Regions from separate parts of the Leclercia sp. S52 genome, predicted to be linked through region 1. Evidence: predicted binding sites of a transcription regulator. Region 1 holds the regulator's gene; each other region holds the start of a gene.
What was found. The regulator Fur, encoded in region 1, represses iron uptake genes when iron is present. The targets are predictions, from matches to a motif close to ATAATAATGAGAACNACTATCAA.
Positions count from the first base shown of each region.

Region 2: AAHB66_RS10470 (TonB-dependent siderophore receptor) is a predicted target of Fur. The motif match lies at 2,910-2,932, and genes of this name have one in related genera.
Region 3: AAHB66_RS16560 (Nramp family divalent metal transporter) is a predicted target of Fur. The motif match lies at 2,123-2,145, and genes of this name have one in related genera.
Region 4: fhuF (siderophore-iron reductase FhuF) is a predicted target of Fur. The motif match lies at 1,266-1,288, and genes of this name have one in related genera.

Region 1 is NZ_CP152474.1:1,325,535-1,329,540, reverse strand. It holds gene pgm (phosphoglucomutase (alpha-D-glucose-1,6-bisphosphate-dependent)) at 1-55, opposite strand, end outside; gene seqA (replication initiation negative regulator SeqA) at 80-622, opposite strand; gene ybfF (esterase) at 806-1,579, shown strand; gene ybfE (LexA regulated protein) at 1,708-1,995, shown strand; gene fldA (flavodoxin FldA) at 2,151-2,681, shown strand; gene fur (ferric iron uptake transcriptional regulator) at 2,973-3,419, shown strand; gene chiQ (ChiQ/YbfN family lipoprotein) at 3,545-3,880, opposite strand; gene chiP (chitoporin) at 3,925-4,006, opposite strand, start outside.
Region 2 is NZ_CP152474.1:2,171,895-2,175,900, forward strand. It holds gene AAHB66_RS10460 (glutathione peroxidase) at 1-204, opposite strand, end outside; gene AAHB66_RS10465 (DinI family protein) at 310-549, opposite strand; gene AAHB66_RS10470 (TonB-dependent siderophore receptor) at 646-2,835, opposite strand; gene catA (type A chloramphenicol O-acetyltransferase) at 3,125-3,802, shown strand; gene AAHB66_RS10480 (GNAT family N-acetyltransferase) at 3,858-4,006, shown strand, end outside.
Region 3 is NZ_CP152474.1:3,455,027-3,459,032, forward strand. It holds partial or broken gene mgrA (L-glyceraldehyde 3-phosphate reductase) at 1-347, shown strand, start outside; gene ypeC (DUF2502 domain-containing protein YpeC) at 474-812, shown strand; gene AAHB66_RS16560 (Nramp family divalent metal transporter) at 842-2,083, opposite strand; gene AAHB66_RS16565 (NupC/NupG family nucleoside CNT transporter) at 2,431-3,618, shown strand; partial or broken gene AAHB66_RS16570 (EAL domain-containing protein) at 3,658-4,006, opposite strand, start outside.
Region 4 is NZ_CP152474.1:658,317-662,322, forward strand. It holds gene AAHB66_RS03150 (PTS sugar transporter subunit IIC) at 1-243, shown strand, start outside; gene fhuF (siderophore-iron reductase FhuF) at 359-1,147, opposite strand; gene AAHB66_RS03160 (DUF1435 domain-containing protein) at 1,304-1,534, shown strand; tRNA gene AAHB66_RS03165 (tRNA-Leu) at 1,575-1,662, opposite strand; tRNA gene AAHB66_RS03170 (tRNA-Leu) at 1,695-1,782, opposite strand; tRNA gene AAHB66_RS03175 (tRNA-Leu) at 1,812-1,898, opposite strand; gene rsmC (16S rRNA (guanine(1207)-N(2))-methyltransferase RsmC) at 2,039-3,067, opposite strand; gene AAHB66_RS03185 (DNA polymerase III subunit psi) at 3,170-3,583, shown strand; gene rimI (ribosomal protein S18-alanine N-acetyltransferase) at 3,552-3,995, shown strand.

The DNA of each region.
Region 1 (4,006 bases):
CGTTAATCAAATCGCTCTGTTGTGCAGGTTGACCCGCACGATTGTGATTTGCCATTGCCTGGTCCTTCTGATGCAAGGGTTAGATAGTGCCGCAAACCTTATCAGTCAATTCCGCCGGGAACTGCATGGATTGCATGATGTGTTCGATCATGCTGCGCTTGCGTCCGGTGTTGGTATTGGTGATCACCCAGTACGGCGTACCAGGCAGGTGCTTGGGCTTAGTTTGATTGCCATTCTGTAACAGCGTTTGCTCGTCAGCCGCGAAATAGACGCGGGTACGACCGTGGAGAGACTCCGTCGCGTCGGCAAATGCGTTGTTATCCAGTGAATAGAGTGTAGTCAGCACCAGCATAAAGCGGTTAACTGCTTTCTTCTGCTCAGCGTATTCGTCAGAGAGCAGCAATTCGCGCATCGCACGCACTTTGTCTTTTACCGGTGACAGCGGCTTTTCCTGCGCGACAGCAGCGGGCTGGCGCGTTTCTTTGATGGCCGGAGCGGCAGACTGCGAGGCGGCGGCGATTTTCAGCATGCGCCGTAAAATGTCGGACGCGCTCTCACCAATGTGCCGCGTCTGGCTGGCGATATACTGATAAAGCTCGTCATCAACTTCGATTGTTTTCATCTTAATCCAGTGCGATATCTTATCTGAATACAAGTCGTTGGGAGTATAAGGTCAAAACCCAACAGCGGATAGCGTCAAGCCAGAATGGCGGCAAAAGTCAGAATTAACTGTTTCCTTGCAGCCGGGCGGCAGAATGGTCAACATGATACCCTAACCTGACATACGTAAAAAAAGAACTTTGCCATGAAATTGAATACCCGAGCGCAATCTGCACAATCGCCGCACAATAATTCTCCCATCGTCCTGGTGCATGGCCTGTTTGGCAGCCTGGATAACCTTGGCGTGCTGGCACGGGATCTGGTGACCGACCACGCGCTGCTGCAGGTGGACATGCGTAACCACGGTCTGTCGCCGCGCTCGCCGCAGATGACCTACGCCGATATGGCTCAGGATCTGCTGGATACGCTGGATGAACATAAGATTGAAAAGGCGATCCTGGTCGGTCACTCAATGGGCGGCAAAGCGGTGATGGCGCTGACGGCGCTCGCGCCAGAGCGGATTGCCGGCCTGGTGGCGATCGACGTCGCCCCGGTGGATTATGACGTGCGACGCCACGATGAGATCTTCGCCGCCATTAACGCCGTCACCGACGCAGGCGTCAGCACCCGCCAGCAGGCCGCGGCGCTGATGCGTGAACATCTGGACGAAGAAGGTGTAGTGCAGTTCCTGCTGAAATCCTTCGTCGACGGCGAGTGGCGCTTCAACGTGCCGGTTCTCTGGGATCAGTATGACCAGATCGTTGGCTGGCAGCCGGTACCGGCGTGGCCGCACTCTACCCTGTTCATCACTGGCGGCAATTCCCCCTATGTCACCGAAGCGTACCGCGACGCGCTGCTGGCGCAATTCCCTCAGGCCAAAGCGCATGTCATTGCCGGGGCCGGGCACTGGGTCCATGCCGAAAAACCAGACGCGGTGCTGCGCGCTATCCGCCGTTACCTCGCTGACATCAATAATTGATTAAAAAGAGAGCGACTGGTCGCCTGCGGGCCTCCAGTCGTTGGCGTGCCGTTTTCGGTGATGTATGATGGCGCGCTTATCGCCCGGGCATTAGCAGGGTGTCTTGTTTCCCCCGAAGTCTCAGAATCATGGCCAAAGAACACACGGACCGCACGACAATAGATCTGTTCGCGAATGAGCGTCGCCCGGGACGACCGAAAACCAATCCGCTTTCGCGTGATGAACAGCTGCGCATTAATAAGCGCAATCAGCTTAAACGCGATAAGAGTCGTGGGCTTAAACGCGTCGAGCTGAAACTGAATGCTGTAGCCGTCGATGCGCTGAACGAGCTGGCAAATGCCCGTGAGATCAGCCGCAGTGAGCTTATCGAAGAGATGCTGATTGCGCAGCTCGGGAAATGGCACGGCAAAGCGTAAGTCAGAAAACTCCCCTTCTTGTTGCTTTCATGTAGCACAGAGTGCAGTCCTGCGTGATAGCAGTTTCCGCAGGCTTCTCTGTTCTGCTATGATTGCCCTTATCCGTGGCTAAATTGCGCCACCATACCATTAAGTATCAAGAGGTTATTTTACTCATGGCAATCATCGGCATTTTTTTCGGCAGCGACACGGGTAACACCGAAAATATCGCAAAAAACATTCAAAAACAGTTAGGTAAAGACGTTGCCGATGTGCATGACATTGCGAAAAGCAGCAAAGAAGATATCGAAGGTTACGATATTCTGCTGCTGGGCATCCCGACCTGGTATTACGGTGAAGCGCAGTGTGACTGGGACGATTTCTTCCCGTCTCTGGAAGAGATCGACTTTAACGGCAAGCTGGTTGCCCTGTTCGGCTGTGGCGATCAGGAAGACTACGCAGAGTACTTCTGTGATGCCCTCGGCACCATTCGCGATATCATAGAGCCACGCGGCGCGGTGATTGTAGGCCACTGGCCAACTGCCGGTTACCACTTCGAGGCCTCTAAAGGTCTGGCCGATGATAATAACTTTGTGGGCCTCGCCATTGACGAAGATCGCCAGCCGGAACTGACCGCTGAACGCGTCGACAAATGGGTAAAACAGATTCGCGAAGAGCTGCACCTCGACGACATCCTTAATGCCTGATGATGTCGCGGCGCAACGCTAAAGTTGCGCCGCATCGATAGGTAATACCAATCAAAATAATTGCTACAAATTTTTAACTTTTGCTGCCATACCTGTACAATGATCCAGGAGTAAACGGGGAACCTTGTAACAACTTTGTTGGCGGTACCACGTTTTTATAAGCATACTTTACTTGAGACTTGCAGTTTTCATTACGTCATGGCAGTTCTATAATGAGACGCATTATCCCAGGTGCATTTTCTGTCACTTCTTCTTTAGAAGTGAATCGTTTAGCAACAGGACAGATTCCGCATGACTGACAACAATACCGCATTAAAGAAGGCCGGACTGAAAGTCACGCTTCCACGGTTAAAAATCCTGGAAGTGCTTCAGGGTCCGGATAACCATCATGTCAGTGCGGAAGACTTATACAAGCGTCTGATCGACATGGGCGAAGAGATTGGTTTGGCTACCGTTTACCGTGTACTGAACCAGTTCGACGATGCAGGCATCGTTACGCGTCATAATTTCGAAGGCGGTAAATCCGTGTTTGAACTGACGCAGCAGCATCACCACGATCACCTGATTTGCCTCGACTGCGGCAAAGTGATCGAATTCAGCGATGATTCCATCGAATTACGTCAGCGCGAAATTGCCGCACGTCATGGCATTCGTCTGACCAACCACAGTCTGTACCTGTACGGCCACTGTGCCGAAGGCGACTGCCGCGAAGATGACCACGCGCACGACACGAAATAATCTTTGCACTGATTCTGAGCCAACCTGACGGTTGGCTTTTTTTTTGCCTTTTACAGGCAAAAAAAAGAGCCCGGTGGCGCTACGCTTACGCGGGCCTACGGGCTCTGGGTGTGGCAAACAGCAGATTACTTCGCGTTGTTGTTGCTACGAATTTCCTGCCAAATCTTATCGCAGTTTTTGGTCACATCCTGATTGTTACCCGTCTTACGCGCCTGAATACAGGCCTGGTAATCCGCCACCCGGACGGTTTCCTGAGTCGCAAACTGCTCGTGCGCCTTCTCCTGACGCAGCACGTTCAGCACGCTCTGACAGGCTTCGATCTTTTCTGGTGACCCTTCAGCGGTATTGATGCACGCGCTGTAGGCCTCTTTCAGACGGGTGTCTTCTTTCTGGGTCTGGGGTTGTGCGCAGGCGGCCAGTCCTGATGCCAGCACCGCAACCAGTACGATTTTTTTCAGCATAGCGGTCTCCAGTCAGGCGGGGATCGTCCCCGCCTGGCTTGTCATCAGAAGATGGTGAACGGGGCGATAACCATAAACTTCACGTCACGCTCATCCTGGAAGATGTTGCCGTAACCGCCGCCGTAG
Region 2 (4,006 bases), 850 kb from region 1:
GCCGAACTGGTTGCAGGGGAAACCCAGCACCACCAGCCCCTGTTCGGCGTACTTTTTGTAGAGCATTTCAAGGCCCGCGTACTGCGGCGTGAAGCCACAATGGCTGGCAGTATTCACCACCAGAACCACCTTACCGGCATAGTCGGCCATAGAGATGCGCTCGCCACGCAGGCTGGTGGCAGTCAATTGATGAAAGCTCGTCATGTCGGAAACCTCAAAGCGGAACCCTTTTGCAGGCGTTCTGGATTATAGACTCTGATTTTTAACACGTCTGCTTCTGGCACGAAGCGGTCTCCGGGTCTATAAAACTTACTCCGCAACCAGCCACATATCGGCCTCGTCAAACATCTCCTCCAGCATGCGGTTAAGCTTCTCACGATCGCTTTTGCTGGCATCGCTGTTCAGGCCGTTGGCCTGCATCGGCTTAACCTTCACCTCGGCATCCGGAAAGATACGGTGCACACGGGTGGTCAATTCAGCCAGAATGATCTCCCTTGCGCCGGGAAGTCCTGCCACATTTCTTTTGTCATAAACCAGTTCAACGAACATCACACACCCTTAAATACTGTTTTAATGTACAGCATTCTTACCGGGGCAATGACATCTGTCAACTGCCGCCCGCTATGCAGGCGGCAGAAGCGACGATCAGAACAGGACCGAGTAGTTCAGGCCGAAGGTACGACCGCGACCTTTGTAGGTATAGAGGTTCTCAGCGCCGTAGGTTGGGCTGTAAAGACCCGGTGCCCGCTGTCCCCATGCGGTGGTGTAGTCTTCATCCAGCAGGTTTTCGACGCTAAAGCTCAGCTTGCCCACCGGCAGAAGGTAACTGCCGATGAAGTCAGCGGTGTTATAGCCATCAATGTGCTTACCGGCTTCGTCAGACAAATCAAACGTCTGCGTACTTTGCAGACGCAAGGTCCAGTCGCCCGGGGCCCAGGTGACCCATGCGCTCATCTTGGACGGGCTGGCGCTGTCTACCGTCAGCTTCTCCCATTTTCCGTCGACGCGGGTTTCTGATTTGATGAGGTTGAAGTTGGTGCCGGTGCTCCACGCGCTGTCGGTGAAGAAATAATCCACCTGACCCTCAACACCGTAGATGCGACGCTCGTCATCTTCGACGTTGATGGTCATGTCGCTTTTATTGATGTTGATGGTTTTGTCGGAAAGCGAATAGTATCCGGCGATCTGCGTGCGCAGGTTATCCCCGGTGTAGCGCCAGCCCAGCTCGAACGCATCAACTTTAATCCCGTCGAGTTTTGAGTCATTAACGTTAACGCTGTTGACCAGACGATAATGGCCGTTCACCAGCTGATAGGTGCCGGAGCCGTAATATTTCGCCAGATCCGGGATCTCAAAGCCCTGGGAGAAGTTAAACCACAGCTGCTGGCGTTCGGTCAGATGGCCCAGAATACCGGCGTTAAACAGCAGGTTGTTGTAGTCGGTTTTTCCGCCCGGCACGGCGTCTGCCGAGGTGGCTCTGCCCGTGGCGATACCCTGCTGTTGGGCGTAACCAATAAAGTCGTCGACCTTGTTTTCCGTGTACTGATAGCGCACACCGCCGCTCAGGGTGATGGCGGAGAAGTCGTAGCTGGACTGCAGGAAGGGAGCGAGGTTGGTGATGCTGTAGCCCGGATAGCGCCCGACGTTATAGGCGTTATCCAGCTTCATGCCGCCGCTGGCCGCTGCTTTATTCAGGTCGAAAAATTGCTGATTGGCGTCGAAGGTTTCATGCTCGGCATCGACACCCCACGTCAGCGTCAAATCGTCCAGCGGTTTACTGTTAAGGGTCAGCTTGCCGCCGTAGAAATCGGTTTTTTGCTGTGATGCACCAATGCTGGTGACCCGGCCGCCGGAAAGGGTAGGGAAGGGATAAAACGTCAGGCTCTCGTCACGGTAGTAAATCTGGGCGAGCAGATCCTGGCCCCAGAAATCGGTGTTGGCGTATTGCAGGTTGATCAGGTGGCGTTCGGTGCCCGGAATACGGTCGGAGTCGAGGTTGTTTTTGTTGTAGGCATTGCCGGAACCGGTCACCGCCGAGAAGTTTTCGCCAAGAAAGAGGCCGTGCTTACCGTCGGATTCACTTTTGTAATACTGCGTGGTGACCTGCAGCTGCTGATTATCGTCGATATTCAGCGTGCCGGTGCCCATCACGTCCAGGCGGTCGGAGTATTGCAATCCGGTCTGGGTATTATCAACGATCACCTCGTCGCCATTGCCGTCGTACCAGCCGCCAAAGCGCTGATACGCCACTGACAGGCGCCCTGATGCGTTGTCGTTACCGCCGCTGACCGCTGCCGCGACGTTCTCGTCATTGTCGTTATGGCTGTTGAAGCCCGTTTTCATGCCTGTCTGGAACTCGACTTCCGTTTCCGGCTGGCCCTTTTTAGTGACGATGTTGATTAAGCCGCCGGTACTGCCCCCGCCGTAAAGGGAGGTTGCGCCGGAGATGACTTCAATGCGGGAGATATTGAACGGATCGATAGAATCCAGCTGGCGGCTGTCGCTGCGCGAGGAGTTTAACCGCACGCCGTCGACCATCACCATCATCGAACGACCACGCATATTCATCCCGTAATTGGTACGCCCCTGGCTGCTGACATCCATCCCGGGAATCAGCTGTGCCAGCACCTCTTTCAGCTCTTTACCGCCCTGAACCTGCTGTTCGATTTCAGCTTGTTCAATGACCCAGGTGGTCTGTGCCATGTCGGTAATGGAGTGATTCGTTCGGCTGGCAGAGACCACCAGCGACTCTTCTTTTTGAGTTTCAGCCGAGGCATTGGCGGATAACATCATTAATAAACAATGATTTAAAGCCCAGAGGTAACGCGGTTTCATTATTGTGATCGTCCTGATTTTTAAAGGTCTCGGTGGCGTAGATGCCCCGTACCGCAAGAACATCACCTGCTAAGGTGATAGTGATTATCAGGATGATATGAATAATCATTACAATGTAAACAGTTAGTGTTAAAAAATGTTAATGTAATGGCATGAATTTGATGGGGTTTTTTAGGAGGGGACAGTAAGGTCTTAATCGAGGGAGCAGCGGAAACCCGACGGCATTTTCTTTCCTCCTGTATCAGGATGCGCTACTCTCACAAACGCGTTTGCTACCCTAAGGTTAAAAATGAAAAAAATAACGCCAGAGTATACCCCTGTTGATTTATCGCGTTGGGCAAGGAGGGAGCACTTTGAGGTGTTTCAGTCATTTGCTCAAAGTACATTTAACCAAACTGTGCAATTAGATATTACCGCGCTGCTAAAACATATTAAGCAGGCTGGCTGGAAATTTTATCCAACCATCATTTTCCTTATTTCTAAAATCGTAAACAGTCATACGGAATTTCGTATGGCGATGAAAAACGATGAACTGGTTATTTGGGATGAAGTGTATCCAAGCTATACCGTTTTCCATAATGAAACGGAGACGTTTTCCTGTATCTGGAGTGAGTACGATGGCGATATTCACCACTTCCAGAACGTTTATTCAGAAGACGTTTCACGCCATGGTGATGACCTTGCTTATTGGCCGAAGGGTGAGTCTCCGGAAAATATCTTTTTCGTCTCGGGTATTCCCTGGGTAAGTTTTACCAGTTTTGATATTAACGTCGCTAACATGCAGAACTTTTTCTCCCCGATGTTCACGCTGGGGAAATACTATGACCAGCAGGGGAAAGTACTGTTGCCTCTCGCCGTTCAGGTGCATCATTCCGTGTGCGATGGGTTCCACGTGGCAAGGCTGATCAACGAGTTACAGGCGCTGTGTGATGATATTCAGCGGCTTTCAGAAGAACACAAGGCGTGATGTGCTTTAATAAGAGATAAAATCTCTCTTAGATCTGATACCTCTGGAGATAAACTTGCGCGTTCAAACAAATCGATTGTATCTTCGGCCTGTCACTTCAGAAGATGTAGACGACCTTTTCAAAATTTATGGCGATCCCGCCACGAACACTTTTAATCCTGCCGGGCCTTATCCGAACATTGATTATGCAAAAACGGTTCTGAA
Region 3 (4,006 bases), 2.1 Mb from region 1:
GCATTGCCTTTTCGCCGCTCGCCGGCGGCCAGCTGACCGACCGTTATCTGAACGGCATTCCGGCAGACTCCCGCGCCGCCAGCGGCAGCCGCTTCCTTAACCCGGATCAGATCACGGAAGAGAAGCTGGTTAAGGTGCGCAAACTCAATGCGCTGGCCGAACGTAGGAATCAGAAATTGTCGCAGATGGCGCTGGCCTGGGTATTACATCACGAGGCCATCACCTCGGTGCTGATCGGTGCCAGCAAAACGGCGCAAATCGACGATGCGGTGGGCATGCTGGCGAATCGTCACTTCACGCCAGAGGAACTTAGCGAAATAGAATCGATCCTGAACAGCGCAGAATAAAAGCACTTTTAGCAAAAAGTGCTACGCCTTCTGAATTAGGAGTTAAAGCGATTATCCGGGGCTTTACCGCCCCTTAAAATTGCATTAACAAGCCGATTACGGCTCCGATCGTGAAGGAGAATAATAATGTTCAGGTCCCTGATTCTGGCAGCAGTATTAATGGCTTCAGCCCCGCTGGTCGCTAATGCTGGCGAAATCACCCTGTTGCCATCGATAAAATTACAAATTGGCGATCGCGATAATTACGGTAACTACTGGGACGGTGGCGGCTGGCGTGATCGCGGCTACTGGCATCGTAATTATGAATGGCGTGGCAACCGCTGGCACAAACATGATAACGGCTATCATCGTGGCTGGGATAAACGCAACGCTTACGAGCGTGGCTACCGCGAAGGCTGGAACGATCGTGATGACCACCGCGGCCGCAAAGGTCACGGTCATGGCGGACACGGTCACCGTCACTAACAGGAAAAAGGCGCCTCGCGGCGCCTTTTTTATAAGCCCAGTGCTGTGCCGATCAGCAGCCACAGGTTCAGCGCCACCACCAGCACCACTATCGCCCACCCTGCCCGTTTGACCATCACGCTGTTCACCAGATCGCCCATCAACTTCCTGTCGCTGGTAAATACCAGCAGCGGCACCAGCGCCAGTGCAATACCAAAACTCAGCAGCACCTGGCTCATCACCAGAATGCGGGTCGGATCCAACCCCATCAGGATCACGATAAAGGACGGCAGCATGGTGACGGAGCGACGCACCCACAACGGAATATGGAAGCGTACAAAGCCCTGCATCACCACCTGCCCCGCCAGGGTGCCCACCACCGTCGACGAGAGACCCGCCGCCACCAGGCTCAGGCCAAAAATGGTGGCCGCCGCGTGGCTGAGTAAAGGTTCCAGCGTCAGATAGGCCTGATCCAGATCGGCAATACCGGTATGACCGTTGAAGTGGAATGCCGCCGCGGCGGTGGCCATCATTGCCAGATTCACAAACCCGGCGATGGTCATGGCGATCGCCACGTCCCATTTGGTCGCGGAATAGCGTTCATGCCGCGACCCCTCGTGCAGATTCTGAGTCAGCGAGGAGTGCAGATAGATCACGTGCGGCATAATTGTCGCCCCCAGTACCCCGGCCGCCAGGAACACCGCTTCGGTGGTGGGTAGGCTCGGAATAGCCATCCCTTTGCCAAGCTCTACGAAGTCAGGCTGAGAGAAGATCAGTTCAACAATATAGGCTGCCGCCACGAACAGCAGCAGGCCGCCGATCACTTTTTCGAGCGGCTTCTGCCCGCGACGTTGCAGCATCAGGATCAGGAAGGTGGCGATACCGGTTAACACCGCGCCCTGCAGCAGCGATACCCCCAGGATCAGCTTAAAACCGATCGCGGCACCAATAAATTCCGCAAGGTCGGTCGCCATAGCGATAATCTCTGCCTGCACCCAGTAAAACCAGACCAGCGGACGCGGATAGTGGTCGCGGATCTGCTCGGCGAGGTTTTTACCGGTGGCGATGCCCAGTTTTGCCGACAGCACCTGGATCATCATCGCCATCAGGTTGGCCCATACCACCACCCACAGCAGTTTATAGCCGAAGCTGGCCCCGGCCTGGATGTTGGTGGCAAAGTTACCGGGATCGATATAGCCAATAGCGGCAATAAACGCAGGTCCCATTAATGCAAACCGCATTTTGCGTGCTGCTCTGCCACTGCTACTCTCATCAACGCGACTGTTGCTCATTTTTGCCTCAGGAATATAGCCTTTGCTATGTTTAATGCTACCAAAATGCGAATGATTATCAAGTTCATTTAAAGTGGTTATCGTGATTACAGTGATAGCGAAGAACAATCAGCAGGCTGGAATGATGAATAAGCTGGCGGGCGTAAAAAATACGCAACCTTTGTGAAGCGTAGCACACAAACTTAACTTTTAACGCTTTTACACAACATAACAAAAATGTATCTCATGTCACTATTTTTGAGTCTCGTCACAGGACGTGACTATAGTGTGGCTTTGATCTCGTTTTCTTTACGCTTGTTTCATAGAATGTGCAGCGAAATTAAACCTGCCTCATATTTGGAGCAAATATGGACCGCGTCCTACATTTTGTCCTGGCACTTGTTGTCGTTGCCGTGCTTGCGTTGCTGGTCAGCAGCGATCGCAAAAAAATCCGTATTCGTTATGTTATTCAGTTGCTCGTCATTGAAGTGCTGCTTGCCTGGTTCTTCCTGAACTCAGACGTTGGTCTGGGCTTTGTGAAGGGCTTCTCTGAGATGTTCGAAAAACTGCTCGGATTTGCTAATGAAGGGACCAACTTCGTGTTCGGTAAAATGAACGACGAAGGTCTGGCATTCTTCTTCCTGAAAGTTCTGTGCCCTATCGTCTTCATCTCTGCTCTGATCGGTATTCTGCAGCACATTCGCATTCTGCCGATTGTGATCCGCGCTATCGGTACCGTGCTGTCGAAAGTGAACGGCATGGGCAAACTGGAATCTTTCAACGCCGTAAGCTCCCTGATCCTCGGTCAGTCTGAGAACTTTATCGCTTATAAAGATATCCTCGGCAAAATGTCCCGCAACCGCATGTACACCATGGCGGCCACTGCAATGTCTACCGTTTCCATGTCTATCGTGGGCGCGTATATGACCATGCTGGAGCCAAAATTCGTGGTTGCTGCGCTGGTTCTGAACATGTTCAGCACCTTTATCGTTCTGTCCTTGATCAACCCGTACCGCGTGGATGAAAGTGAAGAGAACCTGCAGATGGCGAATCTGCACGAAGGTCAGAGCTTCTTCGAAATGCTGGGCGAGTACATTCTGGCAGGTTTCAAAGTGGCGGTTATCGTTGCAGCGATGCTGATCGGCTTTATCGCCCTGATCTCCGCGCTGAACGCCCTGTTTGCTGCCGTACTGGGTATCTCCTTCCAGGGCATCCTGGGTTACATCTTCTACCCGATTGCCTGGGTAATGGGTGTGCCGGCAAGCGAAGCGCTGCAGGTGGGCAGTATTATGGCAACCAAACTGGTTTCTAACGAATTCGTCGCCATGATGGATCTGCAGAAAATCGCTGGTTCCCTCTCCCCGCGCGCCGAAGGCATTCTCTCTGTCTTCCTGGTCTCCTTCGCCAACTTCTCTTCTATCGGTATCATCGCGGGTGCGATTAAAGGCCTGAACGAAGAGCAGGGTAACGTGGTTTCCCGCTTCGGTCTGAAACTGGTTTACGGTTCTACGCTGGTCAGCGTCCTGTCTGCGTCTATCGCTGCACTGGTTCTGTAATCAGCAAAAAAAACCGGGGACTTATCCTCCCCGGTTTTTTTACGCCTGTAATTCACTGAGCGGGCGCGGTTTACCCACTAAATACCCCTGCAGATAGTCCACTCCCGAGGCGAGCAACATCTCTCGCTGCTCCTCCGTTTCTACATACTCCGCCACCACACACAGAGAGCGGGTCTTCGCCAGATTGCAGATCGACTTCACAATCATCGCATCCATTGTGTCGCTACAAATATCCTTCACGAAGCAGCCATCAATCTTGATGACATCCGCCTGCAGGCGCTTGAGGCGTTCGTAATTGGCGTAGCCAGTACCGAAGTCGTCGATGGCAAGTTTGAAGCCGTAGTGACGCAGTTGCTGAATGTTGGCGATACTGACTTCCGAATTGGAG
Region 4 (4,006 bases), 670 kb from region 1:
GCGGCGATGAAGCTGGATCTGATTGGCCGCGTGATCTCCGTGGTGCCGTGGACGGCGCCTGCGCCGGTGGGGGCCGCCTGGGCGCTGGGCTGGGATTTCCGCGCGGCGGTACTGGTGGTGCTGTTAGCCCTCGTCTCCGCCATCATCTACTACCCGTTCTTTAAAGTGTACGAGAAGCAGCTGCTGGCGCAGGAGGCCGAAGAGGCCCAGCGTGCCGACGAGGAAAGTCAGCAGGTGGCATAGGTAAAAGCAAAACGGCAACCCAGAGGTTGCCGTTTCTAGTATTTGTTCCCACTCCCCGTGGGAGAGGGCCAGGGTGAGGGCATCAGGCCCGCACCCAATTTCAGGCCGCACCCGTTTATTTAAGCGTGCAGTCCCCGCACTGCTGCACATCCGGCAGGCGATAGCGCTGACAGCAGGTGCGACGCACCAGCAGCCCGTCGCGCGGAACCACTGTGCGGTAAAGCGGGTTATCACGCCCATCCGACAGCTGGCGGGCAAAGAAAAGGGACTGGCGCAGCGCGTCGACCTTCTCATCGCCCAGCAGGCTTTTCATTTCATTCAGATACCAGTGAATTAAATACCCGGTATTGCTCCAGATAAGTTTGCCGTTAATCTCACCCGTCTCTTCCAGCGCCTCAACGACCGGGATCAGCGCTCGGGTAATCAGCACTTCAATTCTTTGCTGCGCAGAAAGCGAGGTCGTCTGGCTGTCTTCGTGGACGTCGATCCAGAAGCAGGCGGCGCGCCCGGTTTCGTGAAACTCAACGTGGAAGTGCTCAGGGGAGAGATCCAGCGCTACGTCCTGGGTAAGCAGGGCCAGCATCATCGGCGGCACCATCAGCCCGATATACCATTGCGCCCACAGCGACAGCAGCGGCTTGTTCTCGCGCGCCAGGGTGGGTTGATTGCGGTAGATATGATCGGAGTAGGTTGCCAGCAACGACTGCAGCTCGGCAGGGCGTTGCCACTGCGCCAGCGTCAGGGCGTGATGCGGAGGGGTCTCATCCAGCTTGATGACGTCCAGCATATGCGCACGCGTCCCGGCAATGGCATCACGTACCGCATCCGCAAGCCCGGAAGGCCCGGCCGGAAGGCGGGTTTGCCAGATAACATTCTCAATGACGTGTGCAGAGCGTATGGCCATAATTGGGCTGGATAAAAATCTAAATGATAATGATTGCCAATCCTAACTATAGATAAAACCGTGCGCAAGATTTTTTACACAAATAGGCTCTACGCTGACAAATGAGAAATTATATCATATGATATTGGTTATCATTATCGAAGTGAGAGACGGATCATGTTGAGCAGAGCGTTAGGGAGTGGATGGGGTGTGATACTGCCGGGGGCGATGATTGCCGGGCTGGCCTTTACCGATCTGTCGCTGGCGGTCTGGAAACTGATTATCGTGTCGGGATTACTGATGTCATCGGTCATGATCTGGCATAAACAACTGCGGCACTTTGTGCTGCTGCCATCTTGTGTCGCGCTGATTGCGGGAATATGGGTGCTGGCGATGAATCTGAAATGAGAGGATAACAAGGGAGAATTTCAGGGAGAGATAAGATAATTGGTGCGAGGGGGGGGGGACTCGAACCCCCACATCCTAAGGACACTAACACCTGAAGCTAGCGCGTCTACCAATTCCGCCACCTTCGCACAGTCATCTTATTTTATTGATATCGCCTCGTTGGTGCGAGGGGGGGGGGACTCGAACCCCCACATCCTAAGGACACTAACACCTGAAGCTAGCGCGTCTACCAATTCCGCCACCTTCGCCCAGTGCGAGCAATATCAATCATGGTTGTTGGTGCGAGGGGGGGGGACTCGAACCCCCACATCCAAAGGACACTAACACCTGAAGCTAGCGCGTCTACCAATTCCGCCACCTTCGCATACCAACGATACAAAAAAGTATCGCAACCACGGAGGCGCATTCTAGATGTTTTCAGCTATTCGTCAACAGATAATTGTGCCGGATGTTTTGATTGTTGCAAAAATGGCCCGATCGGGGAGATCGGGCCGGAGTGAGACGTTATTTCTTCGCCTGACGGGTCATGATCGCGCGGTAGATCTTAAAGCGACCGGTCTGAGCCAGCACTTCGTGGAAGCCGAAGACTTCATCCAGCACTTTCGGATACGGCAGGAAGGCGTTCGCCACGATGCGCAGCTCGCCGCCGCTGTTCAGATGGCGTACCGCGGTGCGGATCAACGTTTGTGCTGCTTCGAGGCTGGTTTCCATCCCGTCATGGAACGGTGGGTTGGAGATGATCATATCGAAACGGCCGGTCACGTCGGAGAGCACGTTAGAGGCGAACACCTCGCCCTCAATACCGTTAGCGGCAAGGGTCGCGCGGCTGGCTTCAATGGCAGAAGCGCCAACGTCGGTCAGGGTTAAACGCACTTTCGGCGAGTGGCTGGCCAGTACGGCGGAGAGCACGCCCGCGCCACAGCCGACATCCAGCACTTTGCCTTTAGTGTGCGGCGTGAAGGTGGAGAGCAGCAACTGGCTGCCGACGTCCAGTCCGTCACGGCTGAAGACGCCCGGCAGCGTTTTGATGGTCAGGCCATCCAGCTGGTATTCGCCCCAGTATTTTTCCGCGTCGAAGGTCGGTTTTTTGTCCAGACGGCCATGGTACAGGCCACAGCGACGGGCGCTGTCGACTTTGTTCAGCGTGACGTAATCCGCCAGCATCTGCTCGGCGCTGCGCACGCCGCTGCGGTTCTCGCCGATCACGAAAATATCGCAACCCACCGGCAGCAGGGAGAGCAGGTTCATCAGCTGGAACTGGGCTTCAGGTTTGTTCTTCGGCCAGTAGTAGATCAGCGTATCGCAGTCCGCCACGTCGCTCTGTTCAGCCACCAGGCTGTAACGGGCGCGCTCGCCCATCTGGCGGCTCAGCACCTGCCAGTGGTGATACTGCTGGGTGTGCGCGCGGCTGTCGGCGCACTCGAAACGGGCAGGCAGGTCATCCTGCATATCTCCGGCAAACAGAATACGGCTTTGTTCGAAATCATCACTGTGGCGCAGCAAGACTTCACTTGCCGGGGTAAATGCAGACATGAATTGTTCCTCAATAAACTCAGGCGGGGATTATAGTAGGTAGATGGCGCAGATTCGACACATTTGCTATATTTGCGCGCCTGACAGACAGGAGTTTTCGCAATGGCATCCCGACGAGACAGGCAATTACAGCAACTGGGCATTACCCAGTGGGCGTTGCGCCGCCCGGCGGCCTTGCAGGGCGAAATCGCCATCTCGCTTCCGGCGCACGTTCGTCTGGTGATGGTGGCGCAGAGCCTGCCCGCGCTGAGCGAGCCGCTGATTGCCGATGTGCTGCGCGCACTTAAGCTGAGTGCCGATCAGGTGCTGCAGCTGACGCCCGAACGCGTGGCGATGCTGCCCCCGGAGGGCCGCTGTAACAGCTGGCAGCTTGGCGTGACGGAAGAGATGACGCTGGAGGGCGGCAATCTGGCCACTCCGGTACTGGACGAACTTAAAGCGAACCCGGCGGCACGTCGCGCGCTGTGGCAACAAATCTGCGAACATGAACACAATTTCTTCCCTCACGACGACTGATTTAGCGCAGGCTTTTGATATCGAAAAACGCGCCCACGCCTTTCCGTGGAGTGAAAAAACCTTTGCCAGCAACCAGGGCGAGCGTTACCTCAACTATCGGCTGGATGTCGATAATACCCTGGCGGCTTTCGCCATTACGCAGGTCGTTCTGGATGAGGCGACGCTGTTTAACATCGCCGTAGATCCTGCCTTTCAGCGCCGTGGGCTGGGCAGAGAACTGCTGGAACATTTAATTCGCGAGCTGGAAGCACGAGACGTTTTCACGCTGTGGCTGGAAGTACGGGCCTCGAACGCCGCCGCCATCGCACTCTATGAAAGCCTGGGCTTCAACGAGGCGACGATCCGCCGTAACTACTACCCCACCGCAGAAGGACGTGAAGACGCCATTATCATGGCTCTGCCGCTTGGATAACTAAAAAAGGT